One region of the Roseixanthobacter glucoisosaccharinicivorans genome, then DNA from elsewhere that is predicted to be linked to it. Evidence: predicted binding sites of a transcription regulator. Region 1 holds the regulator's gene; each other region holds the start of a gene.

What was found. The regulator LexA, encoded in region 1, represses DNA repair genes until DNA is damaged. The targets are predictions, from matches to a motif close to TGTTCNNNNTGTGTTCNG.
Region 2: V5F78_RS01180 (YifB family Mg chelatase-like AAA ATPase) is a predicted target of LexA. The motif match lies at 3,691-3,708, and genes of this name have one in related genera.
Region 3: V5F78_RS15850 (metallopeptidase family protein) is a predicted target of LexA. The motif match lies at 4,244-4,261, and genes of this name have one in related genera.
Region 4: V5F78_RS18070 (helicase-related protein) is a predicted target of LexA. The motif match lies at 5,415-5,432, and genes of this name have one in related genera.

Annotation. Positions count from the first base shown of each region.
Region 1 covers NZ_CM195538.1:1,898,756-1,905,964, reverse strand. The annotation lists gene trpD (anthranilate phosphoribosyltransferase) at 1-221, shown strand, start outside; gene trpC (indole-3-glycerol phosphate synthase TrpC) at 218-1,009, shown strand; gene V5F78_RS08540 (DUF2147 domain-containing protein) at 1,098-1,511, shown strand; gene moaC (cyclic pyranopterin monophosphate synthase MoaC) at 1,516-1,998, shown strand; gene V5F78_RS08530 (molybdopterin molybdotransferase MoeA) at 2,037-3,248, shown strand; gene lexA (transcriptional repressor LexA) at 3,386-4,105, shown strand; gene V5F78_RS08520 (ComEC/Rec2 family competence protein) at 4,148-6,430, opposite strand; gene gltX (glutamate--tRNA ligase) at 6,557-7,209, shown strand, end outside.
Region 2 covers NZ_CM195538.1:274,807-282,015, forward strand. The annotation lists gene olsB (l-ornithine N(alpha)-acyltransferase) at 43-1,110, opposite strand; gene V5F78_RS01175 (hypothetical protein) at 1,378-1,986, shown strand; gene V5F78_RS01180 (YifB family Mg chelatase-like AAA ATPase) at 2,100-3,632, opposite strand; gene V5F78_RS01185 (hypothetical protein) at 3,802-3,981, shown strand; gene V5F78_RS01190 (class I SAM-dependent methyltransferase) at 4,309-5,091, shown strand; gene V5F78_RS01195 (polyhydroxyalkanoic acid system family protein) at 5,095-5,409, opposite strand; gene gshB (glutathione synthase) at 5,444-6,388, opposite strand; gene V5F78_RS01205 (alpha/beta fold hydrolase) at 6,539-7,209, shown strand, end outside.
Region 3 covers NZ_CM195538.1:3,417,585-3,424,793, reverse strand. The annotation lists gene V5F78_RS15875 (phosphoenolpyruvate carboxykinase) at 1-618, shown strand, start outside; gene V5F78_RS15870 (MFS transporter) at 809-2,089, shown strand; gene V5F78_RS15865 (hypothetical protein) at 2,050-2,310, opposite strand; gene V5F78_RS15860 (hypothetical protein) at 2,528-2,698, shown strand; gene leuC (3-isopropylmalate dehydratase large subunit) at 2,772-4,196, shown strand; gene V5F78_RS15850 (metallopeptidase family protein) at 4,541-4,981, shown strand; gene V5F78_RS15845 (cytochrome b) at 5,045-5,602, shown strand; gene leuD (3-isopropylmalate dehydratase small subunit) at 5,678-6,283, shown strand; gene ybaL (YbaL family putative K(+) efflux transporter) at 6,480-7,209, shown strand, end outside.
Region 4 covers NZ_CM195538.1:3,907,662-3,914,870, forward strand. The annotation lists gene V5F78_RS18030 (sulfotransferase domain-containing protein) at 1-263, opposite strand, end outside; gene V5F78_RS18035 (hypothetical protein) at 533-787, shown strand; gene V5F78_RS18040 (cupin domain-containing protein) at 806-1,246, opposite strand; gene gloB (hydroxyacylglutathione hydrolase) at 1,243-2,016, opposite strand; gene V5F78_RS18050 (class I SAM-dependent methyltransferase) at 2,205-3,011, shown strand; gene metW (methionine biosynthesis protein MetW) at 2,941-3,594, opposite strand; gene metX (homoserine O-acetyltransferase MetX) at 3,602-4,813, opposite strand; gene V5F78_RS18065 (hypothetical protein) at 4,915-5,232, opposite strand; gene V5F78_RS18070 (helicase-related protein) at 5,593-7,209, shown strand, end outside.

The sequences.
Region 1 (7,209 bases):
ATGCCATCGCCCTGCGCGCGGTGCTGGATGGCGAACCCGGCGCCTATCGCGACGTGGCGGTGATGAATGCTGCGGCGGCGCTGCTCATTGCCGGCCGCGCTGCCGATCTTACCGACGGGGTAGCCATGGCGCAGACCTCCCTCGACACCGGCTCGGCGCGCGCCCGGCTGGAACAGCTGGTGATGGTTTCTGAAAAAGTCGCGCCCCCGGTGAAGTCATGAGCGATATCCTCACCCGCATCGAAGCCTATAAGCGCGAGGAGATCGCCGCCGCCAAGGCCGCGCGCCCGCTTTCCGAGGTGGAAGCGGCCGCCCGCGCGGCCAGCCCGGTTCGCCCGTTCGCCGGCGCCCTGCGCGCGGCTCTGGATGCCGGACGCACCGCTTTGATCGCCGAGATCAAGAAGGCCAGCCCCTCCAAGGGCCTGATCCGCCCTGACTTTGATCCTCCCGCGCTCGCCCGCGCCTATGAGGCGGGCGGGGCCGCGTGCCTCTCCGTCCTCACCGACACGCCCTCGTTCCAGGGCGCGCCGCAATTCCTGATCCAGGCGCGCGCGGCGGTTTCCCTGCCGGTGCTGCGGAAGGATTTCATGTACGACACTTATCAGGTGGCGGAAGCGCGGGCCTGGGGCGCCGACTGCATCCTGATCATCATGGCCGGCGTCGATGACGCGTTGGCCCGCGACCTGCTGGACGCGGCGACCGCCTATGGCATGGACGCCATCGTGGAAGTCCATGACGCAGAAGAGCTGGATCGCGCGCTTGCCCTGCCCTGCACGCTGGTCGGCATCAACAACCGCAATCTGCGGACCTTCGAGACCACGCTGGACACCAGCGCGCTCCTCGCCCCACGGGTACCGAAGGACCGCATCTGCATCGGCGAAAGCGGCATCTTCACTCCGCAGGACGTGACGCGCCTCGCTGGCGTCGGCATCGGCACGATCCTCGTGGGCGAAAGCCTGATGCGGCAAAGCGATGTCGCTTCCGCGACACGCACGCTTCTTGCGGCGTGATCTTGCCGTATACGTCACCTTAGCGTCTAATGGCGGCGCAACCGTCCGCAACGAGGCGGTGCGAGGAAACGATCTCAGGAGAATGCTCATGAGGACGCTGCTTGTGGCGGCTGTGCTGTCGGTCGCCTGCGTACCCGCCTTCGCCGCCGACGTGACCGGCAGTTGGGCGACACCGACGAAGAACGGCATCGTAGAAATCACGAAATGCGGGAATTCCGTTTGCGGCCGGCTGGTCTCTTCCGACGGCATCAAGGCCGATCCGGCGCTGAAGGATCTCAACAATTCCAACGCATCGCTGCGCAGCCGCCCGCTCAAGGGACTGCAGATTCTCCAGGGCTTCTCGGGTGGGCCGACCACCTGGACCGGCGGCGAAATCTACAATGCCGAGGACGGCAAGACCTATAGCGCCACATTGACCCTGGACGGCGACAACACGCTCAAGGTACGCGGTTGCGTGATCGTGCCGCTGTGCCAGACCCAGACCTGGACGAGGAGCCGCTGACGCCATGACCGAACTGACCCATCTGGATGCCCAGGGCGCCGCGCGCATGGTCGACGTCTCGCAAAAGGCGGTCACCACGCGCGAGGCGCTGGCGGAAGGGCGGGTCGTGATGGCGGCGGCGACCCTGGAGCTGATCCTGTCGGGCAATGCGAAGAAGGGCGACGTGCTCGGCGTCGCCCGGATCGCCGGGATCATGGCTTCAAAGCGCACCCATGAGCTCATCCCCCTGTGCCATCCCTTGATGATTTCGAAGGTGGAAGTGGAGATCGAGCCTGATGCGGCCCTGCCCGGTCTCGTGGTGCGCGCGCGGGTGAAGGTGAGCGGACAGACCGGCGTCGAGATGGAGGCGCTGACGGCGGTTTCCCTCGCCTGCCTGACCATCTATGACATGGCCAAGGCCGCTGACCGCGGCATGCGCATCGAGGGGATTCGCCTGCTGGAGAAAGCCGGCGGTCGCTCCGGCGAGTGGCGCGCCGACGACGCCTAAGGCGCCCGAGCCAGAAACAGGAATTTGGAGCAGGCGACATGGCATTGATGCCGGTGGAAGAGGCCCTCGCGCTCGTGGTGGCCGGCGTCGCGCCCTTGTCCGTGCAATCCGTGCCCGTGGACGAGGCTACGGGCCGCGTGCTCGCCGCCGATCTTTGGGCGCGGCGCAGCCAACCGGCGGCCGACATGTCAGCCATGGACGGATATGCGGTGGCCGCCGCCGACATCGCGCAGGTTCCCGCGACCTTGCGCGTCATCGGCGAATCCGCCGCCGGGCGTCCGTTTGCGGGTGCACTCGCGCGGGGGGAAGCAGTGCGCATCTTCACCGGCGCGCTCCTGCCCACGGGCGCGGACACGGTGGTGATTCAGGAGAATATCGCGCGCGACGGCGATCTCATCACCACCACCGCCGCCACCGCACCGCTGCGCAACGTGCGCAAGGCGGGGTTTGATTTTCCCGCGGGCAGCCTGATCCTGCCCGCCGGACGGCGCCTGACGGACCGCGACGTGATGCTGGCGGCGGCGGCCGATCATTCCAGGCTCGACGTCGTCGCGCGGCCGAAGGTGGGGATTTTGCAAACCGGCGACGAGCTGGTTCGCCCGGGCGACGGCGGCGGCGCGCTCTCCGACGTCGTGGTGTCGAATGTCTACGGCCTGGCGGCGCTCGCCCGTGCTTATGGTGCCGAAGCGGTGGATCTCGGCCTCGTAGGCGATTCCCTCGATGCCACCCGCGCCGCGATCCGCGCTGCAAGCGAATCGGGACTAGACGTGCTGATCACCTCCGGCGGGGCCTCGGTGGGTGAGCACGACCTGATCGCCCCGGCTTTGCGGGCCGAAGGCGTGGCGCTGACCGTTCACAGGATCGCCCTGCGGCCAGGAAAACCGCTGATGTTCGGCGCGCGCGGCGGCATGCGCGTGCTCGGCCTGCCGGGCAACCCGGTGTCGGCCTATGTCGGTGCCGTGCTGTTTCTCGTTCCGCTGCTGAATGCGCTTCAGCGCGCCGCCCAGGGCCAACCACTGCGCGCGGCGCGCCTCGGCTGCCCGGTGAAGGCCAATGATTCCCGGGTCGATTACATGCGCGCGACCCTGTCGTTCGCCGCAGACGGGGCCTTGGTCGCAACACCGCTGCCGATCCAGGACAGCTCCATGCTGACCACCCTTGCCATGGCCGATTGCCTGTTGATCCGGCCGGCTTTCGCACCCGCCGGCGCGACCGGCGATCCTTGCTCGGTGCTTCAACTGCCCTCCTGAAATACCGTTAACGCGATGTTCACCCTTGCGGAACACAAAAGGAACAGCTAATGCTTGTTCATGATTTGTTTCGGTTTTGATGATGTCCTTTGGGTCATCGCTGCCGAACCGGAAGCGGGATGGGGACGGGTGAGACCATGCTGACGCGCAAGCAATATGATCTGTTGCGTTTCATCCATGAACGCCTGAAGGAAACCGGCGTCCCGCCCTCCTTCGACGAGATGAAGGAAGCCCTCGACCTTCGCTCCAAGTCCGGCATTCATCGGTTGATCACGGCCCTGGAAGAGCGCGGCTTCATTCGCCGCCTTCCCAATCGCGCCCGGGCGTTGGAAGTGGTCCGCCTGCCGGACAGCGCCGCCCCTGGCCTTGCTGCGAGCCGTGCGGCGTCCGCCGGCGGGCGTGGCTTCTCGCCGAGCGTCATCGAAGGCAGCCTCGGCCGGGTACGCCCGCCGGTGGAGGACGAGGAGAGTTCGCCCACCGTGACCGTGCCGGTCATGGGCCGCATCGCCGCCGGCTCTCCCATTTCTGCGATCCAAACCCGCAGCCACACCTTGAACGTGCCGCCGGAAATGCTGGGCACGGGCGAGCACTTCGCTCTGGAAGTGCGCGGCGACAGCATGATCGAAGCCGGCATCCTGGATGGCGACACCGTGCTGATCCGCAAATGCGACAGCGCCGAGACAGGCGACATCATCGTCGCCCTCGTGGACGACGAGGAAGCCACCTTGAAGCGCCTGCGCAAGAAGGGCGCTTCCATCGCGCTGGAGGCCGCCAACCCGGCCTATGAGACCCGGATCTTTGGTCCGGACCGGATCCGGGTTCAGGGACGGCTCGTCGGCCTGATGCGCCGCTATTGAGCTGTCCGGGTTCCGGCTGATCTGTGTCCGTACCGGCGGGACTTAACGGGCGGCGTCAGCCTCGATCTGTTCGACGGCCCCCGCTTCCCTTTCCCCCTCGGCGACCGGAGGTAAGGGCGGCATCCAAGGGCGCTGCTGGCTGGTGGAGCGGGCCGGAACGATCCGCCATCGTTCGGGCGGCACGGTCCCTTCAGGTGCACGAAACAAGGCAAGCGTGCCGGTATTCACCATGTTGGCGGGCGTGATCACCTGGGCCGGGCACCTCTTGGGGGCAGGGTACGGTGTGACGATGAGCGCCGCGTTCAGGCAGTCCGCCTCCAGCCCCTCCGGCCGGCGCGAGACGGCGAGGACCCCGCCCGAGGTGGAGGCCGTGCACCCCAGCTTGTCGCAGCGAAAGGCGTCGGCCAATCCCTCGGACCGGGAGGTGCGGCCATCACTTTCCCGGCTGAGCCATTGGTCCGCCACCATCCGGTTGGACGTCGCCCCGAGGATGGAGAGCCGTCCGTCCGCCGCGCGCACCGCGACTGTCCGCCCGTTCGGCGCGATCAATATGTCCGGACGCTGCGGCGCTCCGCCGAGCGCGAGTGCTGCCAGCGCCGGAACCACCGCGATCGCCGCGAGCCGTCCGCGCAGGAGGCACAGGCACAACAAGGCAAGGCTCGCGGCAAGGACCGAGGGCGCATTGAACCAGTCGGTCCGCAGGCCGGCGCCCGGCAGCGCCGCGACCTTGTTCGATACGCCCACCATGATGTCGATGCCGAGCCCCATGATGGGCCACGCCAGCGAATCCAGGCCGAACGGCAGCAGCAGCACGCCGAGTAGGCCGAACGGCATCACCAGGAAGCTCACGGCCGGCATGGCGGCGAGATTCGAGAGCAGGCCATAGGCGCCGATTCGCTGGAAATGCAGGGCGCCGTACGGCGCCGTCGCAAGGCCCGCGACCAGGGAGGTCAGCGCGAGGCCGCCCACGAACACGCCAAGCTTCAGCGCGGCGCGCGCGACCCATCCCTCTGCGGTCCATCCCGGCCGCAACGGACGCAACCGCTCGAACGCCGCCACCAGCGCGAGCGTCGCGGCAAACGACATCTGCATCCCGGGATCGAGCACCGAGACCGGCGCCGCCGCGAGCACCAGCACCGCCGCAACCGCGACGCTTCGAAGGGTCAGCGCGGCGCGTCCGACGATCACGCCCAATAGCACCAGGCCCAGCATCAGGAACGAGCGCTGCGCGGCCACGTCATTGCCCGACAGGACGAGATAGAGCGCGCTTCCCAGCAATGCGCAGAGCGCCGCGAGAGACTTGACCGGCGCGCCGAGCGCCAGAGGTGGGAACAGCGCTAACAACCCGCGCACCAGGGCGAACAGCGTGCCCGCCACCAGCGCCATGTGCAGCCCGGAAATCGAGAGCACATGGGTCAGGCCGGAGAGGCGCATGCTCTCTTCCACGGCCGGCGCGATGGAGGAGCGGTCGCCGGTCACGAGCGCCACGGCGATATCGGCGGCAGCGCCGCTCAGCACCAGGCGGATGCGGGCGGCGAGCGCGACCCGCACCGTGTGGACCAAAGCGGCGATGCGCACCGAGAGCGGTGGCGCCTGCGCCAGGGGGGCCGCTTTCGGCGCGCCGAGGGCGAAGCCCACCGCGTCGATGCCGGCGAACCACGGTGCCCGGCCGAAATCATGCTCTCCCGCCATGGCCGGCCCGAGTGGCGGCAGTAGCCGCGCGGAAACGCTGATCCCGGCGCCGACGGTGGGCGCCGAGCCACGCGGCAACGACAGGCGCACCCGTTCCGGCTTGAAAGCCAGTCCCCGTGCTTGGGCGGTCTCGACCCGCAGCAGGATTCGGTCGGCGGTGGCGCGTTTCTCCAGATGCTCCACGAATCCCGTCAGCCGCACCGTCCCCGCTGGTGGGATAAGGATCGGCCGCGTGATGCGGGCGGTCTGGAGGCAGGCCAGGGTAAAGCCGCAGGCGAGCGCCGTCACGCCCGCCAGCACTGCGAAGGAATAGACGCGCGCCCGCGCCGCGAGCGTCGCGGCCAGCAGCGCCGCCGTCAGCAGAAGGCACGCGACCAGCGAGGGCTCCTGGTCGGCGCCGAAATAGAGCAGGATGCCGACGGCAAACAGCACCGGCAGCCACAGCACCAGCCGCCCCGCCTCCGCCTCGGCGCGGATGTCAGCGGCAAGGGCGGCGAACAGGCGCGCCCGCAGATCGCCGAGGATACTGAGCGGGCGCGGCGCGGCCTGTCCCGTGCCCCAGACAGCGGCGCGCGCGCCGCGCATCCGTGCGCACGACGGGCCGTCCTCGCCGGTGTTTGATGTCCCTGCCATGCCCCCGCGTTCCCCAACGCGCGCGCCTATGCTACACGGGCGCCGCCCGCGCGCCACATGCCGGCGATGCACCAAGCATCCCGGCGACGCGCCCGCCCCGCTCCAGACCCCTTTTCGGCGGACTTCATGTCAGAGATCGTTACGCGCTTTGCTCCTTCTCCCACGGGCTTCCTGCACATCGGCGGCGCCCGCACCGCCTTGTTCAACTGGCTCTATGCCAGGGCGAAGGGCGGCAAGATGCTGCTGCGCATCGAGGACACGGACCGCCAGCGCTCGACCAAGGAAGCCATCGACGCGATCCTCGATGGCCTGAAATGGCTCGGCATCGAATGGGATGGCGACACGGTCTATCAGTTTGCCCGTGTCGCGCGGCACCAGGAAGCGGTGGCGCAGATGGTGGCGCTGGGCAATGCCTATCCCTGCTATGCCAGCGCGGAAGAGCTGGAGGAGATGCGCGAGACCGCCCGCAAGGAAGGCCGCCCCCCACGCTATGACGGCCGCTGGCGTGATCGCGATCCAGCCGAGGCGCCGAAGGACCGCAAGCCGGTGATCCGCCTGCGCGCGCCGCAGGAGGGCGAGACCGTGATCCACGACCTCGTGCAGGGCACCGTCACCTTCCCCAACAAGGATCTGGACGACCTCGTCCTGCTGCGCTCCGACGGCACGCCCACCTATATGCTGGCGGTGGTGGTGGACGACCATGACATGGGCGTCACGCACATCATCCGCGGCGACGACCATCTCACCAATGCCGCCCGTCAGACCCAGATCTATCGCGC
Region 2 (7,209 bases), 1.6 Mb from region 1:
CAGGGGATGCAGGTCGCGCCGGTGTGTCCGGCGCGGCCGGGCTCAGATGGCGTGGCGGTTCGCGGTCGGGCCGAAATGCTCAACATAGCGGGCGCTGATGATGGAGCGCGGCAGCACCACGAGCACGTCGGTGGTGCCGAACTGGTGGTCCACCACCGCGCCGTCGCCGACGAAGCCGCCGAGGCGCAGATAGCCCTTTACCAAAGGCGGCAGGGCATGCAGCGCCGCCTTCATGTTGATCTCATCCTTGGGGATGCGATCCATCGGCACATAGCGCTTGTCGAGCGCGCGGGCGCGCCATTCCTCCGGCGCCAACGCATTGTGATGCAGGAACGAGAGCTGGAGCGCCAGCGCCTCGGGGTCGGTGCCCTCCAGGCTCGCGCAGCCGATCATCACGTCGATATTGTTGCGCAGGATATAGGCCCACACCCCGTGCCACAGCAGCTCCACCGTGCGCTTGTTGCGGTACGGCTTGAGCACGCAGGACCGCCCCAGCTCCAGGAACTTGAGGCCGGGATGCGCGGCGACGATGCGGTTCACGTCGAACTCGCCCTGGGTGTAGAAGCCGCCATGGCGGTCCGCCACATCCTGCTTCAGGAGGCGATAGGTGCCTACGACCTTGGGCTTGCGCCGGCCCAGCACCATCTTTCCGGCTTCGTAATCCAGCACCAGCATGTGGTCGCAAATGGAGTCGAACGCATCCACGTCGCGCCGGGCGAGCCGCGCCGCGGCGTCGGGCACGGCGGACATTTCCTCGTAGAAGACCTTATAGCGCAGGCGCTGGGCGCGGCGCACGTCGCGCGCGGTGCGGGCGAGCCGCACTTCCAGCGGCCCGAGGCGGCCGAGCACCACCGGCTCGCCGAACGGCACGGCCTCGCGGTGGCGGATGCCGGAATAGGCGCGGAAATCGGAGACCAGCTTCTGCGGGCCGTTCAGCGCCGGCTTGCCGTCCGCGCGCAGCACGGGGGGCGCAAACAGGGGCGCGCCGAACTTGGCGCCGGGAAATTTGGCGAAGCCTTCCTTGGCCACGTCAATGCCGCGGCCCACCAGAGCCGGCCAGCTGAAGGGCTGCGGGTCGAGACTGGTACCGGACGGATCTTGGCGTTTCATGCAACGACCCCCTCCTCGGGCCGCCGCTGGACACGGCGGTTCTATGGGATGCCGCGCGCCGTCCCAGACGAGCTCGAAACCGGGCGCGCGCATCGTGCGCGTTCATCCCGCGTGACCATCACATTCACCATAGTTTTCCTACGGCTATGTGACAATGGCCGATTGTGACACCCCGGTCCTGTCATATGACGGTGGTGGCGCATTGCGGGCGCGGGGGGCGCATGCTAGCGCGGGATGCCGTAGGGCAATCGGGATTCGGGGGGCATCATGTCTAAAGTTCGGTTTCTGTCGCGCGCGGCCGGCGGCGCGCTGGCGCTCAGCATGGCGTTTTCGGGCTTGGCCCAGGCCCAGACCCTGCCCACCCCCGCCGCCGTGACCGTCATCACCGTGCCCGGTGTCGGCGCCATGAACGTGCTGAGCTATCAGGCGCGCTTCGTTTCCGCCGATCCGGCCACCCGCCGTGTGGTGCTCGAGACGCCGAACGGCAAGCGCTGGTCTGTGATCGCCCCGCCGCTGCTGGGCGACGTGATGCAGCTCGCCAACAGCCGCAAGCTGTTGATCCGCGTGCTGCCCGGCCTGGTCACCGCGCTCGGCAAGGCCCATCAGGGCACGCCCGGCGTTGCGGTATCCGAAGTGGTGCTGAAGGACGGGCTTCCGGGCTGGCCGGAGGATTACGGCTTCCGGGAGATCACCATCACCTCCATCCTGGTCAATATCGACAAGACCAACGGCACCATCAGCTTCGAAGGGCTGGACGGCGTGGTGCGCACCGTCAAGGCGGCCAACCCCCAGGTGCTGGCCGATCTGCAGAAGGTGGAACTGGGCGACCTGTGCCAGATCACCTATTATGAAGGCCTTGCCATCAACGCCATGTAGCATCGCCGCGCTGCCCTGCGCCGGGCAATGGTCTGCGAGGCAATGGTCTGCGAGGCAATGGCCGGCGAAGAAGTAACCGGCGAAGGCAGAAGTGAAACACAAGCGGCGGCGGTTCAGGCCGCCGCCTGCGCGCGGTCGGCCAGGGCGCGATAGGCCAGCGCCTCCGCGAGATGCCGGCGGCCAAGGCTTTCCGCCCCGTCGAGATCGGCGAGGGTGCGGGCCACCTTGAGCACCCGGTGGTAGCCGCGCGCTGAGAGGTTCATGGCGCTGGTGGCATCGCGCAGCAAAGCGAGCCCGCCGGCATCTGGCGCGGCCACCACCTCCAGAAGCGGGCCGGAGGCCTGGGCATTGGTGCGGATGTCCGGCCGGTCCAGCGCGGCGTAACGCTCGACTTGAAGGGCGCGCGCGGCGGCGACCCGTGACGCCACCTCCCGCGAGCCCTCCGCCGGGGCGGGCAGCACGAGATCGGCAGCGGTCACGGCCGGCACATCCAGATACAGGTCGATGCGGTCGAGGAACGGGCCGGAGAGGCGCGCCTGGTAATCCTCCTTGCAGCGCGGCCCGCGCTTGCAGGTGAAGCCGGGCTCGCCCGCATGGCCGCAGCGGCACGGGTTCATGGCGGCAATCAATTGGAACCGCGCCGGATAGGTCACGCGGTGATTGGCGCGGGCGATCAGCACGTCGCCTGTTTCGAGCGGCTGGCGCAGGGAATCCAGCACTTGGGGCGAGAATTCCGGCAATTCGTCCAGGAACAGCACGCCATGATGGGCGAGCGAGACCTCGCCCGGCTTTGCCTTGGCCCCGCCGCCCACCATTGCCGCCATGCTGGCGGAATGGTGCGGAGCGCGGAACGGGCGGCGGTCCACCAGGGCGCCGTCCTGGATCGCCCCCGCCACCGACGCGACCATGGAGACGTCCAGCATCTCGGCCGGCGAGAGCGGCGGCAGGATGGAGGGCAGGCGCTGGGCGAGCATGGATTTGCCGGCGCCGGGCGGGCCCACATACAGCAGATTGTGACCGCCGGCGGCCGCCACCTCCAGCGCGCGCTTGGCGGTTTCCTGGCCCTTCACGTCCCTGAGGTCGAGGTTCGACCCTGCGGGCGGGCGCAGGCGCGGATCCGGCCGGGCGAGGATCTGCCGGCCCGTGACATGGTTCGCCAGTTGGATCAGCGAGATGGGGGCGAGAATCTCCATGTCGGGGCTGGCCCAGGCGGCTTCCGCGCCGCAGGCGCCGGGACAGATGAGCCCGTGGCCGCGCGCATTGGCGCCGATCGCCGCCGGCAGCACGCCCGCGACGGCGGCGATGGAGCCGTCCAGCCCAAGTTCGCCCACCACAGTGAAGCCGGCGAGCGCATCGCCGGGAATGGCGCCGATCGCCGCCATCAGCCCCAGCGCGATGGGCAGATCATAATGGGAGCCTTCCTTCGGCAGGTCGGCGGGGGCGAGATTGATGGTGATGCGCCGCGCGGGCAGGGCGAGCCCGGAGGCGATCAGGGCGGCGCGCACGCGCTCCTTGGCTTCCGTCACCGCCTTGTCGGGCAGGCCGACGATGGTGAAGGCCGGCAGGCCCGGCGCCACATGCACCTGCACATCCACCGGCCGTGCGTCCACGCCCTCGAACGCCACGGTCGCCACACGCTGGATCACGCTTCAGCCCCCCGGCTTGCCAGTGCCACCCAAGGTAGTGGAGGCCGCCCGCAGGCACAAGAACATATTGGGAACATGCGCCCTTATGCGCCCTTTATGGTAGGGCCGCAGGTTCCCAATCGCGCCCTTACGGCCTGCGGCGCCATAAAGGCGGCCGTGAGGACCGATCATGACCCACTCTTATTATTTCTCCCCCGCCACCTCCCCCTTTCCGCGCGCTCGCCCGCTGCCGCCGCAGCCGGCCTGGGGCCGCAGCCGGCCCGGCCCGCTCGCCCGCATGGCGCTGAAGGCGGCCTGCCTCGTGCCGCTGCTGGTATTGGCCTTCGCGTTCCACGCCCTGTTGGGGTGAACGCCGGCCGTTGCGATCATTATCCTGCCGGACCGGAGGTCGATCCATGACCCATATTCAGCCCATCTCCCCGGCCGCCGCTCGCGGCGGAAAGCCACGGGCGGGCGCGCCATCCCCACGCCTCGGCTGGGCCGAGTGGGGCAGCCTCGGCGGCACGGAGCATGTCCTTCCGTTTGGTCGCAGACCGTTGCGGAGCGCAACTCCGGTCTGCGTCCGCGGCCTGTTGGTTGCATTTGCTCTGGTCTGCATCATTGCTATGGTGCGATGAGGGACATGCGCACGCCGCGTTCCTTCCGCGATCCCTCGCGCAACCAAAAGCCTTGCCCCATGACCATGACCGACCTGAAAGACGGCGACCACGAGCGCCTCGTCTCCGCCCAGTTCAGCCCCCAGGCCGCCGCCTATGTCGCGAGTGCGGTCCACGCCAAAGGCGCGGATCTCGATGCCCTTGCGCAGATGATGGCGGGCCGCGGCGCGGCGCGGGTGCTGGATCTTGGGTGCGGCGGCGGCCATGTGAGCTTCACCGTGGCGCCCCACGTGGCGCAGGTGTTGGCCTATGACCTGTCGGACCGCATGCTGGAGGCGGTTGCGGGCGAGGCGCAGCGGCGCGGCCTTTCCAATATCGAGACCGCCTGGGGCGTGGCGGAGGAATTGCCGTTCCCCGACGCCACTTTCGATTTCGTGGTCTCGCGCTTCAGTGCCCACCATTGGCGCGATCTCTCGGCGGGGCTCGCGCAGGCGCGCCGGGTGCTGAAGCCGAACGGGCGGGCCATCTTCATGGACGTGGTGGCGCCGCCGAGCGATGTGCTGGATACGTTCCTGCAGACCATCGAGCTTCTGCGCGATCCCTCCCACGCCCGTGACTTCGCGGTCAGCGAATGGGTGGAGCGCGCGCAGGCGGCGGGGCTGGCGTGCCAGTCGATCACCGAAGGGCGGCTGCGGATGGAGTTCTCGTCCTGGGTCGCCCGCATCAACACGCCCGACCTGCATGTGGCGGCGATCCGTTCGCTTGAAGAACTGGCCACGCGCGATGTGCGTGCCCATTTCGAGATCGAGGCCGACGGCAGCTTCACCTTCGATACGGCCACGCTTCTGTTCGCGCCGGTCTGAATTCTATTTCTTCTGGCCCAGCATCAGGTTGCCCTGCTTCTGGATCAGCGCCTTGGCCTTTTCCGCCATCAGGTGCAGCAGCCAGGGCAATTCCACGGAGAGATGGACGGCGGTGTCGGCCACGTCCAGCGTGCCGTGGGCCGTTTGGCCGAGCACGCCGACGCGGAATTGCAGGTGGGAATCGGTCCAGGTCTCTTCCATCACCTGCAATTTGTCGCCGAACTTCGCCCGCACGCTGGTCAGCCCGCCCTGGAGGCGGCGGGTCGCCTCCGCCTTGCCGAGCTTGTGGGGAATGGAGACGGTCAAGGGCTGGGGCATGGCGGCACCTCGGCTAAGTGGATGGCGAGGGCGCTCAGGCGCCCCGCTTTTCCTCGATCTTGTCCCAGATCTGCGCGGCGATATCGGGGCCGCCGAGCCGCTTGATGGCCCGAAGCCCGGTGGGGGAGGTGACGTTGATCTCGGTCAGATTGCCGTCGATCACGTCGATGCCCACGAACAGCAGGCCGCGCGCGCGCAGTTCCGGGCCGATGCGCTTGCAGATTTCCTGCTCGCGGTCGGTGAGGTCGGTGGGCTTTGCCGCGCCGCCGCGCACCATGTTGGACCGCAGATCCCCCTCGCTCGGCACCCGGTTCACCGCGCCGGCGGCTTCCCCATCCACCAGGATGATGCGCTTGTCGCCGTGCTTCACCTCGGGCAGGAAGCGCTGGATCACCCAGGGTTCGCGGAAGGTGACGGCGAAGAAATCATAGAGCGAGCCGAAGTTCAGGTCGTCGGCGGTGAGGCGGAAAACCGCGCCGCCGCCATGGCCATAGAGCGGCTTCATCACCACGTCGCCGAACTCGGCCCGGAAGGCCTTGATCTCGTCGAGGTCGCGGGTGATCAGGGTGGGCGGCATCAGGTCCGGAAAATCGGTGACGAAGATTTTCTCCGGCGCGTTGCGCACCTGGGCCGGGTCGTTCACCACCAGTGTCTTGGGGTGGATGCGCTCCAGCATATGGGTGGAGGTCACATAGGCCATATCGAACGGCGGGTCCTGGCGCAGCAGCACCACGTCGTAATCGGTCAGCGGCACGCGCCGCTTCTCGCCCAGGGTGAAATGCTTGCCCGCCTCGTCGGCGACGGTGAGCGGCTCGACGGTGGCGAACACCTTGCCGTCGCGCATGGCGAGTTGGTCGGGGGTGTAATGCACCAGCGCGTGGCCGCGCTTCTGGGCTTCGAGCAGAAGCGCGAATGTGGAATCGCCAGCAATATTGATGCGGGCGATATGGTCCATCTGGACCGCGACCTGAAGGGCCATGGAAATCTCCGGCGGGGCGCCCGGCAAAGGCGTGTCGAGCCTTATCTATAGGCGCACCCGCCTTGCCGCCAGACCGGCGCGGTGCCACTCTTGACCCGGACGCGGATTTTCCGCACCCGTGCGCCCGTTGCGGTGGGCGAGGGGGACAGGATGATCCGGCGAACGGGCGCGGCGCTGGCCGCCTTATGCATGCTTCTTTCGAGCGGCCCGGTGTTCGCTCAGGGTGCGCCGGAACCCGCAGCTCCGTTCCAGGCGGAGCCCGTCTTCCAGCCGCGTATCGAGCGGGTGAAGGTCGGCGAGATCGAGATGGGCTATTATGCCCGCGGGAATGGCGCGCCCCTGGTGATGATCATGGGCCTCGGCGCCACCATGGCCGATTGGGACCCCGCTTTGCTGGAAGCGCTTTCCCACGACCGCACGCTGATCGTCATCGACAATCGCGGCTGCGGCTTCTCCTCGGACACGGCGCAGAACCACACCAGCATCGCGCAGATGGCGGATGATGCCGCCGGGCTGGTGACGGCCCTCGGCTATGACAAGGTGGATGTGCTCGGCTATTCCATGGGCGCGATGATCGCGAGCCAGATGGCGATCCGCCATCCGGAGATCCTGCGCTCGCTGGTGCTGCTGGCGCCGAGCCCGGGCGGCAGCCACGAGGTGCCGCCCCCGACGGGGGTGCTGGAGGCGATCGCCCACCACACGCTCGCGCTGCCGCAGGTGCTGGCGCTGTTTTTCCCCGAGGACCCGGCCGGCCAGGAAGCTGGCCGCGCTTTGGTTCTGCGCGCGGTCGCCGGCCGCAAGGCCGGGACGATCCCGGCGGC
Region 3 (7,209 bases), 1.5 Mb from region 1:
AACGCCAGCCCCACCGGGCGGGCGGGCCAGCCCAAGAACATCATCATGCTGACCGCCGACGCATTCGGCGTGATGCCGCCGATCGCCAAGCTGACGCCGGCTCAGGCCATGTATCACTTCCTCTCCGGCTATACCGCGAAGGTCGCCGGCACCGAAAAGGGCGTGAAGGATCCGGAGGCGACTTTCTCCACCTGTTTCGGCGCGCCCTTCATGCCGCGCCACCCGTCGGTCTATGGCAATCTGCTGCGGGATCTCATCGCCGGGCACGGTGTGGATTGCTGGCTGGTGAATACCGGCTGGACTGGCGGCAAGTTCGGGGTCGGCCGCCGCATGCCCATCAAGGTCACGCGCACCTTGCTGTCGGCGGCGCTCGACGGCTCGCTGAAGGATGTCTCCTTCCGCACCGATCCTTATTTCGGTTTTGCCGTGCCGACCTCGGTGCCGGGCATTGAGCCGCACGTCCTCTATCCCTCCAAGACCTGGGCGGACAAGGCCGAGTTCGACGCCACGGCGCGCAAGCTGGTGGCGATGTTCCAGGACAATTTCGCCAAGTTCGAAAGCCACGTGGACGCCGCCGTGCGCGCCGCCCAGCCGGAAGTGCGCCTCGCCGCCGAGTGAAGCGGACTATCCGAGTGACGATCAACGGCTCGCCGCAAGGCGGGCCGTTTTTATATGCGCCGCGCCAAGACGGCGGGAACAAGCTTGGCCCTCGCAATATTGTAGCCATGCCGGGACGGCGCTTCCGCCGATCGGGCCGGTTCGCGACCAGAACGGACGCGAACGCTGCGGCGGCTATGGGATCATACGAATGATTGCGGTTCCCGGTGCTTCAGGTGGTCCCGGCGCGCGTCGGTCGACGCGCGCCCTTTCGGCGGTCAATTTCTTCCTCGCCGATGTGCGCGACGGCCTCGGGCCGTTCCTCGGCATTTTCCTGGTGGGGCAGGGATGGGCGCCCGATACCATCGGCTATGTGATGACCGTGGGCGGGCTAGCCGGGATGCTGGCGACGACGCCACTTGGTGCCCTGGCGGATGCCACGCGCCATAAGCGGGCGCTGATCGCGGCCTGTGCGCTCGCGGTCATGGTGGCCTCCCTCGCCTTGCTGGCGGTTCCGAGCTTCTGGCTGACCGCGAGCTCGCAGGTTGCAACCGGCATCGCCGCGGCGGCGATCGGCCCGGCGATCGCGAGCCTGACGCTCGGCCTCGTGGGGCAGGCCGGCTATGCCCGTCAGCTCGGCCACAACGAAGCCTTCAATCATGGGGGCAATCTCGCCGCGGCGGCGCTGGCCGGAGGCTTCGGCTATGTGTTCGGCGTCACGGCGGTGTTCGTGATCATGGCCGTGATGGCGGTGGGGTCGCTGGCCGCGCTCGCTTTCATTCGGCCCGAGGATGTCGATTATCAATCGGCCCGGGGGCTCGAGTCCGGGACGGGCGCGCCGGGGCCGGCGCCGATCCGCGTGCTGCTCACCTGCCTCCCCCTCCAGGTGGTCGCGGCAACCCTGCTGCTGTTTCACTTCGGCAATGCCGCCATGCTGCCGCTGCTCGGGCAGGCGATTGCGGCGAAAGGCGGCGCGGACCCGAGCGCTTATACCGCCGCCACGGTGGTGATCGCGCAATTGACCATGATCCCCATGGCGCTGCTGGCGGCGCGCCTCGCAGGAACGCGCGGCTATTGGCTGGTGCTTCTGCTGGCCTTGCTCGCCTTGCCGGTGCGGGGATTGATCGCCGGCCTCTGGCAAAGCCCCTATGCGCTGGTGCCCGTGCAGATTCTCGACGGGGTGGGGGCAGGGCTGCTCGGCGTTGCGACACCGGGCCTCGCGGCGCAGATCTTGCGCGGCACGGGCCATGCGAATATCGGCCTCGGCGTGGTGCTCACCTGCCAGGGGCTCGGCGCGGCGCTGAGCCCGGCGCTCGCCGGCTTTCTCGCCGCGCGGTTCGGCTATGGCGTCGCTTTCCTGGCGCTGGCCGGAGTGGCGATCGCCGCGCTCGGCCTATGGGTCATCGCGTCCGGATCTATCCGTGCCGCCATCGGCGCGATGCCGGGGCACACTCAGCGAAGCGCGCAGGCGGAGGTGGCGTCGGAGGCATAGGCCCCCTGGTCGAGGAAGCGAAGCGCCGTCGCCCGCGATGTGCCGCAGGGATCGTCGCCGGCAAGCCCGGCGGGCGGCGTAAGCGCGGCTGCGGAGGCTGCCGGCGGGATTTGAGCCTGTATATCGGCCTGTTCGGGGGCTGCCGCCCGGCTGAGATCGCCGAATATGGTCGCACTCGCCGCAACCATGAGGGCGCTCAGGACATAGCCTTCCAACCGCATGATCCTCTCCGTCCGGTCCTTCGCCCGCATCGCCAGCGCCCAGGCAATACCGATTGCTGCAGCGCAGCAATAGGCCTGTGCTCATGGCTGGATCTCCGGCTCTGAGGGCGATGCAGATCTGCACGGTACCCAGGAATGGGCGCCCATCTCGCAGCGCAGCGTTCAGCGCATGGCTCAGTCCATTGTCGCGCCACGCTGGAACTGCTAAAAAAGCGCCATGAACCGTTCCGATCTGTCCTGCATGCGCCTGTCCAAGGCGGCGTTCTGCGCCGCTGGACCCTTCGCGCGCACGACCATCGAATTTGCGGCGGTGCCCGATCATGTGCGCATGCCGGGCCGCTTCTTTGGCCGGTTCACCACCGCCGCCCTGGCCGCGCTCGGTCGCTGACCTTTTCAATTTTCGTCATCGAACCGGCTTGCCGCGCCTGCGCGGACGAGCGCCCGATCCTCAGGACATGCCCATGACCGAGCCCACCAGCGCCCCGCGCACCCTCTACGACAAGATTTTCGACGACCACGTCGTGCACCGGCAGGAGGACGGCACCTGCCTGCTCTATATCGATCGCCATCTGGTGCATGAAGTCACCAGCCCGCAGGCGTTCGAGGGCTTGCGCATGGCCGGCCGCAAGGTGCGCGCCCCGGCCAAGACGCTCGCCGTGGTGGATCACAATGTCCCCACGACCGACCGCAGCCAGGGCATCGACGATCCCGAGAGCAAGATCCAGGTCGAGACGCTGGCGGAGAACGCGGCCGAGTTCGGGGTGGAATATTTCGACGAACGCGACGTGCGCCAGGGCATCGTCCACGTGGTGGGTCCCGAGCAGGGCTTCACCTTGCCCGGCACCACCATCGTGTGCGGCGACAGCCATACCTCGACCCACGGCGCCTTCGGCGCGCTGGCCCACGGCATCGGCACCTCCGAGGTGGAGCACGTGCTGGCCACCCAGACGCTGATCCAGAAGAAGGCCAAGAACATGCGGGTGACGGTCGACGGGCCGCTGCCCGAAGGCGTCGGCGCGAAGGACGTGGTGCTCGCCATCATCGGCACCATCGGCACCGCCGGCGGCACCGGCTATGTGATTGAATATGCCGGCGACGCCATTCGCTCGCTCTCCATGGAAGGGCGCATGACGGTCTGCAATATGTCCATCGAGGGAGGCGCGCGCGCCGGCCTCGTGGCGCCGGACCAAAAGGCGTTCGACTACATCATGGGCAAGCCGCGCGCGCCCAAGGGCGCGGAATGGGACGCGGCGATGCGCTTCTGGCAGACCCTCTACAGCGATCCCGATGCGCGTTTCGACAGCGAGATCCGGATCGACGGCGCTAACCTGCCGCCCATCGTCTCCTGGGGCACGAGCCCGGAAGACGTGATCTCGGTGGAAGGCCTGGTGCCCGATCCGGAGCTGATCGCCGACGAGGTGAAGCGCGACGCCAAGAAGCGCGCGCTCGCATACATGGGCCTTTCGGCCGGCACGAAGATCACCGACATTAACGTAGATCGCGTGTTCATCGGCTCCTGCACCAACGGGCGCATCGAGGATTTGCGGCAGGCCGCGAAGATCGTCGAGGGGCATCACGTCAACGCAAATGTGAATGCCATGGTGGTGCCCGGGTCCGGGCTGGTCAAAATGCAGGCCGAAGCCGAGGGGCTGGACAAGATCTTCCGCGCCGCTGGTTTCGACTGGCGCGAGCCGGGCTGCTCCATGTGCCTCGCCATGAATGCCGACCGGCTGTCTCCGGAGGAGCGCTGCGCCTCCACGTCCAATCGCAATTTCGAGGGGCGCCAGGGCCATAAGGGACGCACGCACCTCGTTTCCCCCGCTATGGCGGCGGCGGCGGCGATTGCCGGCCATTTCGTGGACGTGCGCCACTGGCCGAACGGCTGATTCGCGAAAAAGGGCCGGCCCTCATGAGGCCGGCCCTTAACCGTACGCAGAACAAAAATCCGACAGGCCTGGTAAAATAAGACCTGTCAGAGAATAATCGCCGAGGCCGCGATGGTCGCCGCATGGGCTTCCTGCGGGGCCAGATACGCGGCAACGCCTAAAATTGTCACCAGACCCACGGTGACCGCCAATTTGCGCAGCATGGTCACTCTCCTGAATGCTTCTGGTGGTTAAACATCCCGGCGGCGTTAATGGTTCCGAAACTATAGTCACGGCTTCGAGACCCTCGGTGCAGCTTCAGGGCACATGCCGGCGCCGCGTCGGCAAGAAGGAGCAGAAAAGCGATGCCCAACGGGTCCATTGCCAGAACCAACGCCATCGCCTGGCGCAACCGCGAGGCACCGTCGCTGGAGGCCTTCGAGATCCTGGCGGAGGATGCGTTCGCGCGTCTGCCGGAGAGCTTCCGGGCCCTATGCGGCGGTGTGGTGCTGCGGGTGGAGGATTTCCCCGAGGACGATGTTCTCGAGGAATTGGAAGCCGAATCCCCGTTCGACCTCCTCGGCCTCTTCCAGGGCGTGGGGTTGGCGCAGGCGGGGGCGGTTTCGGAAACCGGGCGACTGCCCAACATGGTTTTTCTCTACCGGCGTCCGATTCTGGACTATTGGTCGGAGAATGAAGAAACCCTCGGCGAGATCATCGCCCATGTTCTCATCCACGAGATCGGCCATCATTTTGGCCTCTCGGACGCAGATATGGAACGGGTCGAATCGCAGGTCGAAGACTAGCTAGGCGCTGGACGCGGCGAATAGCGCTCGGTACACAGGCTCGGCTTTTACAGGAATGGTGCAATGCGGGATCTTGTTGCTCAAAGTCGCTATACTGTGATGATGCGATCGTTGCATTGGCTCACCGTGGCGCTCGTCCTGACAGTGTATGGTCTTACCTACGTGGTGGACCTTTACGCCCGCGGCACGCCGGAACGCGGCGCGGTGTGGGGGCTGCATATTTCGTTCGGTCTGGTCCTGCTGGTGGTGGTGCTCGCGCGACTGCTGGTCCGTGCGGTGGGACCGCTTCCCGCTCCGTCGGAAGCCTTGTCGCGCGTGATGTCGATCGCCGCGCACGTGGTCCATATGGCGCTTTATGTGCTGCTGATCGCGACCCCGGTGCTCGGCATTTCGATGACTTTCCTGCGTGGACAGAGCATCTCGCTGTTCGGGCTGCTGACGATCGCCTCGCCGCTCACGCCGGATCGGGAGTTCGCGCGGCAAGTGCTCTGGGTGCATGAAAATAGCGCGAACCTGTTGATGATCGTGGCGGGGCTTCATGCGCTCGCGGCGCTCTATCATCACTTCATCCGCAAGGATGACGTGCTGCAGCGCATGTTGTTCACCATGGGCCGGCGCTGAGGCGCGGGCGCAGGCGCGGCGCATGTGAGCCGCCAGGACAAGCGGGCCGAGGGCCCTGAAGGGAGCCGGAAGGCAATGGAAAAGTTCACCACGGTCGAAGGCGTCGCGGCGCCGCTGAAGATGGTCAATGTCGACACCGACATGATCATTCCCAAGAATTATCTGAAGACCATCAAGCGTACCGGCCTCGGCAAGGGCCTGTTCGCCGAGATGCGCTATAAGGACGACGGCAGCGAGAACCCGGATTTCGTGTTGAACACGCCCGCCTATCGCACGGCGAAGATCCTGGTGGCGGGCGATAATTTCGGCTGCGGCTCCTCGCGCGAGCATGCCCCCTGGGCGCTGCTCGATTATGGCATCCGCTGCGTGATCTCCACCTCGTTCGCGGATATTTTCTATAACAATTGCTTCAAGAACGGCATTCTGCCGGTCGTGGTCTCCCAGGAGGACCTCGACAAGCTGTTCGACGATGCCAGCCGTGGCGCCAATTCCACCCTCACGGTGGACCTGGAAGCCCAGGAGATCCGCGGGCCGGACGGTGGCACCGCGCGGTTTGAGATCGACCCCTTCCGCAAGCGCTGCCTGCTGGAGGGATTGGACGATATCGGCCTCACGCTGGAGAAGGGCGCCAGCATCAACACCTATGAGGCAACGGCGGCGGAGCAGCGCTCCTGGCTGTGAATTGATCGCAAGTGTCGATCAGGCGCCGCCGGCGAGCGGCGCCTTTTTTATGGCCAGTGCCGATTTTTTCGCACGCTCGTCCCTGTGTCGCCATACCGTTTGGGCTAAGTTGAAGGCGGGCCTCTTCCAGGCCCTTCAATGCCGTCCGTTCGGGCGGCCTCTCGCTCATTCAATGCCTTAGCGCCGGAGCCTGATCGTGCCGCACGCCACTCCTTTGATCGCAACCATCGTGATGGCCTTTGTCCTGGCCTTCATCCTGGGGGCGGTGGCGCAGCGCCTGCGGGTCTCGCCGTTGGTCGGCTACCTGCTTGCCGGCATCGTGGCCGGGCCGTTCACTCCAGGCTTCGTCGCCGACCAGCACCTGGCGACCGAACTGGCCGAAATCGGCGTCATTCTGCTGATGTTCGGCGTCGGCCTGCATTTTTCGCTGAAGGATTTGCTGTCTGTGAAGGCCATCGCCATTCCCGGCGCGGTGGTACAGATCGCGGTGGCGACCGTTCTCGGCATGGGGCTGGCGCACCTGATGGGCTGGAGCCTCGGCGGCGGCCTGGTGTTCGGCCTCGCTTTGTCGGTCGCCAGCACCGTTGTGCTGTTGCGAGCGCTCCAGGAGCGCCGGCTTCTGGAGAGCGAACAGGGGCGCATCGCGGTCGGCTGGCTGATCGTCGAGGACCTCGCCATGGTCCTGGCGCTGGTTCTGCTGCCGGCCATGTCCGGCGCACTCGGCGGGCGCAGCGTGGCGAACAGCGAGGCGCTGGCGCTCTTCGGCTCGTCGAATATCGAATACACGCTCGGCCTGACCATCGGCAAGGTCGCGGCGTTCGTGGTTCTGATGCTGGTGGTGGGTCGGCGCGTCATTCCCTGGATCATGCACTCGGTGGCCCACACCGGCTCGCGCGAATTGTTCCGCCTTGCCGTGCTCGCGATCG
Region 4 (7,209 bases), 2.0 Mb from region 1:
ATGAGGCGGGCGAAGAAATCGCCGTCGAGGTGCATCCATTCGCGCGCCACCGGAAACCGCGCGCGGATCTCGTCGATCAGAAAATGAGTGCCGGAGCGACGGTGCGACTGCACCATGATGAGCGGGCGCATGCCCTTGTCGTCCCAATTTCCGATCCGGCCGAGAAAACTGCGCTCATGATAGGGAAATGCGCTGGACTGCAGATAACGCCAGCGCAGGATGGCCCACGCCCGATCCATTTTTTGCGCAAGAGAGGTACCCATCGTGCGTCCTCAGGCTGCACCATGCCCCGCCGATAAATCCCGGCGAGCGAGATCGAAGGAAATGGTTCACACGTCTCCGTGTTCTGGGGCCAGAGTGGGTGAACGGCCCAGCATCGTAGCGTAAAGTGCTGGAGGTACGAGAGGGGGTCCACGGGTCAGTTACAAAACTTTCTTATTGCGCCGCCTTCAGCCGGACGGTGCATGAGATGGGCCCCGGTCCGACGGACGCAAGGATCGCTTGGCCGCCCCCAAGCGTGGGAGTGCCGATCATGAGATCCGAAATCCGAAACCCTCTGCCGATGCTTCTGCCGGTGCTCCTCGCGCTTGCCGCAGGCCCGGCCCTGGCAGGCCAGGAAGGCCCTGGCGCAAGCGCGAAGGCGAACCCTCAGAAGACCGTGCGGGCGCAAACGGCCGCGCAGGCCGAGGCATCGGCGCCGTTGAACCCGCGATGGGTGCCGCCGAAATGGGAAATCAAGGGCCTGGTGGTGTGGGTGTTCACGCCCGGCCATTTCGAGCGCGACTAGGACGCGCGGGCCGCCCTCTCAGGGCTCGAAATCCGGCGGCGCCAGTTCGAAGCCGGCGAAATCGAAAGCTGGCGCGACTGTGCAGCCCACCAGCGTCCAGGCGCCGAGGCTTTCGGCCGCCTGCCAGTGGCCGGGCGGCACCACGCCTTGCGGCCGTTCCCCGGCGCCCAGGTCCGTCCCGAGCCGCAGATGCCGCACCCCGCCGCCGCCGGGCGGGGCGATGGCGAGCGTGAGCGCGGCGCCGGCGTGCCAATGCCACACTTCGCTTGCGTCCACGCGATGCCAGTGGGAGCGCTCGCCCGCTTTCAGCAGGAAATAGATGGCGGTGGAAGCGCCCCGCCCGCCATCCGGTGCGCTTTCGCGGAAGGTCTCACGGAAATGCCCGCCCTCGGGATGGGGCTCAAGCCCCAGGAGCGCGATCACGTCTTCCGCCGAAAGGCCGGCCATGCCGGCGCTCATCCGCGAAACACGTTCTTGCGCGCCCGCAGTTCGGTGAACACCGCCGATGGGTCGGATTCGCCGAGGCCGAGACGCTCCGCCATGGCCGGATCGTCCGCCCGCAGGAACGGATTGGTCAGCTTTTCGTCCCCGAGCAGCGCGGGAATGGTGGGCAGCCCCTCCTTGCGGGCGGCCTCGGCCTCCGCGACGCGGCCGAGGAGCGCGCCATTCTCGGGGTCCACGGAGAGCGCGAACTTGCCGTTCGTGACGGTGTATTCGTGGCCGCAATAGACCGCGAGATCGTCCGGCAGGGTGCGCAGGCGCACCAGCGAATGCCACAGCACCGGCGCATCGCATTCGATCGGCCGCCCGCAGCCCATCACGAACAGCGTGTCGCCGGCGAACAGCAGCCGCTCGCCCTCGAACAGATAGACGATATGCCCGGCGGTATGGCCCGGCGTTTCCATCACCCGGCCAATGAGCGAGCCGACCGCCACCGGATCGCCGTCCACCACTTCCACGTCGATGCCGGGAATGCCCGCCGCCTCGCGCTTCGGGCCGACGACAGTGGCGCCATATTGGCCCTTCAGCGCCAGCACGCCGTCCACATGGTCCGCATGGTGGTGCGTGACGAGAATGTGGGTGAGGTGCCAGCCCTCGCGATCCAGGGCCTCGAGGATCGGCGTCGCCTCGGGCGCGTCGATCACCGCCGTGGCCTCGGTGGCGGGATCATGCAGCAGCACCGCGTAATTGTCGCTGAGGCAGGGGATGATCCGGATTTCGACCGACATGGGTGGCGCCCTCCCTGCGGGGAATGTCCTGCGCGCGCCGATACCGCGCACGCCTGTCCGCTTTTGAGTATCACGCCCGTCAGCAAGGGCAAGCCGGCCGGATGGTCGCAGCGCGCCGGCCGGCGCAGCCCAGCCATGCGGTGCCGCCCCGCGGCCATGCTATAAGGGGCCATCGCGAAAGGGGCGCCATGTATCTCGACGTCGTGGACCTGCGCAGTTTCTATGCCCAGCCCCTGGGCGTCGTCACGCGCCGGCTGGTCAGCCGGGCGGTGCGCGCCCGTTTCAATAATGTTCACGGCCTCTCGGTGCTCGGGATCGGCTATGCGACACCCTATCTCGGGGTCTTCCGGGGCGAGGCGGAGCGGTGCATCGCCGTGATGCCGGCGGCCCAGGGCGTGGTGCGCTGGCCCTCCGCCGCCCCGACCCTCGCCGCGCTCGCGGACGAGACCGCCCTGCCTTTGCCCAACGCCTCCATCGACCGCGTGGTGGCGGTGCATCTGCTGGAGATGACTCCGGACGCGGCCGAGATGCTGCGCGAGGTCTGGCGCGTGCTGGCGCCGGGCGGACGGCTGCTGGCGGTGGTGCCCAACCGGCGCGGCGTGTGGGCGCGGCTCGACACCACCCCGTTCGGCAACGGCCGTCCGTTTTCGCGCGGGCAGGTGGTGCGGCTGCTGCGCGAGGCGCTGTTCACCCCTTCGGGCTGGGACGAGGCGCTGTATTTCCCGCCGGTCTCCAACAATTGGCTGCTGCGCACGGCGGTGGCGTGGGAGCGGGCCGGCGGCCGCCTGTCCCTGCCGTTCGCGGGCGTGCACGTCGTCGAGGCGACAAAGCAGCTCTATCGCCCGACGCCGGTGAAACGTTCCGCGCTGGTGCCGGTGCTCGAACCGGTGTTCGGCCAGGGGGTGCCGGCGGGCCGGGCGATCCTCAATCGTTCCGGCTCAGCAGGAACACCGCCTGCTCTCCCAGCAGGTTCCACACCCACCACGGCATGTTGAAGCGCACCGGATGGCCGGAGGAATCCAGCGCCACCGCTTTTTCCATGCGGGCGTCCAGCACCTCCACCAGGGCGACGAAGTCGCGGATGGTGCAGAAATGGATGTTGGGCGTGTCGTACCAGGAATAGGGCATGTTGTCGGTAATCGGCATGCGCCCATAGATCAGAAGGTCGAAGCGCGAGCGCCAATGGCCGAAATTCGGGAAGGAGACGATGGCGCGCCGGCCGATGCGCAGCATCTGCTCCATCACCCAGCGCGGGCGACGGGTCGCCTGGAGGGTCTGGGAAAGGATGACATAGTCGAACGCGTCGTCGGGATAATGGGCGAGGTCCACGTCCGCATCGCCCTGCACCACCGAAAGCCCGCGCGCCACGCCGGCATTCACCCCTTCGCGCGACAGCTCGATGCCGCGCGCATCGCAGCCGCGCGTGGTGGCGAGCAGATCCAGCAGCGCCCCGTCGCCGGAGCCGACATCCAGCACCCGCGAGTGGGGCGCCACCATGTCGGCAATCACCATCAGATCGACGCGCACGGAGGAGAAGCGCACGGTCGCCTCGTCCGAACTCAATTCCCTCACCGCCATGGCATCCTCACCGGCTGCGCGCGGCCGGCAGGCCGGCGGCCTTCGCGGCACTGTCGAGGAAGCCGTGGGCGATGGCGAACAATTCCGGCTCGTGCAGCAGGAAGGCGTCGTGGCCCTTGTCGCTGTCGATCTCGGTGAACGACACGCTCGCGCCCGAGGCATTCAGCGCATGCACGATCGCCCGGCTGTCCTCGGTGGGAAACAGCCAGTCGGACGTGAATGACGCCACGCAGAACCTCGTCTTGGAGCCTCGGAAGGCATTGGCGAGCACGCCGTCGTAATCCGCCGCGAGATCGAAATAATCCATGGCCCGCGTGACATAGAGATAGGAATTGGGATCGAACCGCTGGACGAACGATTCCCCCTGGTGGCGCAGATAGCTTTCCACCTGAAAATCGGCGTCGAAGCCGAACGTGGGCAGCGCCCGGTTCTGGAGCCGGCGGCCGAATTTGCGGTGCAGGGCTTGGTCCGACATATAGGTGATGTGCGCGGCCATGCGCGCCACCGCGAGCCCGCGATGGGGCGTGTGGCCCTGCTTGAGATAATGGCCACCCTGCCATTCCGGATCGGCCATCACCGCCTGGCGGCCGACTTCGTGGAAGGCGATGTTCTGCGCCGAATGGCGCGCGGCGGTGGCGATGGGGAGGGCCGCGAACACACGCTCGGGATAGCTCGCCGCCCATTGCAGCACCTGCATGCCACCCATGGAGCCGCCGGCGACGCAGAACAGGCGCTCGATGCCGAGATGGTCGAGCAGCATGGCCTGGGCGTTCACCATGTCGCGGATGGTCACCACCGGCAGGTCGAGCCCATAGGGCTGGCCGGTTGCCGGATTGCGCGAGGCCGGCCCGGTGGTGCCCATGCAGCCGCCGAGCACATTGGCGCAGATGACGTAGAAACGCTCGGTGTCGATCGGCTTGCCCGGCCCCACCAGGGTCTCCCACCAGCCGGGCTTGCCGGTGACGGGATTGGCGTTGGCAGCATGCTGGTCGCCGGTCAGGGCGTGGCATACCAGAACCGCGTTGGAACGCGCAGCATTGGGCTCGCCATAGGTCTGATAGGCGATCTGCACATGATCGAGCGCGACCCCGGCGTCCAGGCGCAGGGGGCGATCAGGACCGAACCGCACCACCGGGGAATGGGGCTGATCGGCTTCGCGCCGCGCGAGGGCGTCTTCCGCTTCTGTGGTCGGAGCCGTTGGTTCGGCCAAATTTTCCATTCCGCCTAGAAGCGACGGCCCCATCCCCGTGTCAAGCACGCGCACGCAGGCGTGAAGGCGCGCGGGCGCCCGGGCTTGCGCCGAGATGGTTTCGCCGTGCCTCAGCGGCCGTTCTGGCAGAGCGGATCCATGTCCGGGCAGCCGAGCGCGTTGCGGCCGGGATTGACCGAGGGGTTTGGCTCCGGCGGCACGGTGCTGATGCCCTGCGGCGCGCCGCGCGGCACGATCACTCCCGTCTCGGGCGCGGGGGCGCGCACGCTCCCCGTCGCATCATAGGGTGCACCCGGCACGGTGGCCTGGGGCGCCGGACGCACGTCGAGCGGCGCATTGGTTGTCTGCGCGGCCACCGGGGCGATGCCCCCCGCCAGCACCAGGCCGAAGGCAAGGACGACGGCGAACCTCGATTGAGCCCTACGCATATTTCCCTCCCACGCCCGGCGCGGAAGGCCGCGCCGAATCTCAAAAGCCATAACACAGGCGGATGCGAGGCGGTTCCTACTTACCCGTGAACAAAAGGCGCCGGCATGGCGATTGCCGATTCGGACCGGGTTTCACCCGCATCCGTTCCTTCCAGGACGCGCCGCTGTCCCGCCCTGGAACAGGGGACGAATAGAGAACATCGGGCGGCATCGGCCGCGGAGCGATTCGCTCCGCCTTTGTTCCGCCGTTGTTCCTTCGCGCTCTAGCATCCTGGCCTTCCTGCCCCGATATGGTACAGAGCCTTCATCGAGAGGGCGCTCCAGAACACCCTTCCCAAGATTTGCGGACGCCACGCGCTGATGGACGATGTGACAAAGCTGGCCGTCTTGCCGCGCTCGATCCGGGCGCGGGGCGTGACCGCGGTGCTCGGGCCGACCAATACCGGAAAGACCCATCTCGCCATCGAGCGCATGCTCGGCCATGAAAGCGGGCTCATCGGCCTGCCGCTGCGCCTGCTGGCGCGCGAGGTCTATCAGCGCATCGTCGAACGGGTCGGGCCGGAGCAGGTCGCCCTCGTCACCGGCGAGGAAAAGATCAAGCCGCCCCATCCGCGCTATTGGGTGGCCACCATCGAGGCCATGCCGCGCGATCTCGACGTGGCGTTCGTCGCCATCGACGAGATCCAGATCGCCTGCGACCTCGATCGCGGGCACGTTTTCACCAACCGGATTCTCAACCGGCGCGGGCGGTTCGAAACCCTGCTGCTCGGTTCGGCCACCATGCGACCGCTGGTGGAAAAGCTGCTGCCGGGCGTGACAGTGTCGGTGCGCCCGCGCCTCTCGACGCTCTCCTTTGCCGGCGAAAAGAAAATCACCCGCCTGCCGCCGCGCTCGGCCATCGTCGCCTTCTCGGCCGAAGAGGTCTATGCCATCGCCGAACTGATCCGCCGTCAGCGCGGTGGCGCTGCGGTGGTGATGGGTGCGCTCTCTCCGCGCACCCGCAATGCCCAGGTGGAGCTCTACCAGAGCGGCGACGTGGATTATCTGGTGGCGACCGACGCCATCGGCATGGGGCTCAATCTCGACGTGGACCACGTCGCCTTCGCCTCCGACCGCAAGTTTGACGGCTGGCAGTTCCGCCGCCTCAACCCGGCGGAGATGGCGCAGATCGCCGGTCGCGCCGGCCGCGCCACCCGCGATGGGACGTTCGGCACCACCGGGCGTTGCGATCCTTTCGAGCCGGAATTGGTCGAACGGCTGGAAAGTCATGTTTTTGACACGGCAAAAGTGTTGCAATGGCGCAACGCGGTGCCGGATTTCACCTCTCTGAAATCCCTGATGGAGAGCCTTTCGGTACCGCCACGCGAGGAGGGATTGACCCGCGCGCCGACGGCGGACGATGTGCAAGTGCTCGAAATCATGAGCCGTGACGCGGACGTAGCGGCACGCGCAACCAATGCTGCCGCCATCGCGCGGCTCTGGGACGCATGCCAGGTGCCGGACTATCGCAAGATCTCTCCGGGCGCCCATGCGGAGCTGGTTTCGACCATTTTCGGCCATGTCGGAAACGGGGGACGACTCCCAGATGAGTGGTTCGCGCGTCAAATCGCCTTGACCGATCGCGCGGAAGGAGACATCGACACGCTGTCGAGACGGATCGCCCAGGTGCGGACACTCACCTTCGTCGCCAACCGCCCCGACTGGCTCACGGATCCGGAGCACTGGCAAGGCGTCACAAGAGGGGTCGAAGACAAGCTTTCCGACGCATTGCACGAACGGCTGGCTCAGCGGTTCGTGGATCGGCGGACCAGCGTGCTCATGCGACGCCTGCGAGAGAATACGATGCTCGAGACTGAGATCAGCAAGACCGGCGATGTTAAAGTGGAGGGCCATGTGATCGGCCACCTCCAGGGATTCCAGTTCGCGCCCGACCCCGCCGCCGGGGGAGAGGAAGCGAAGGCCTTGCGCGCCGCCGCC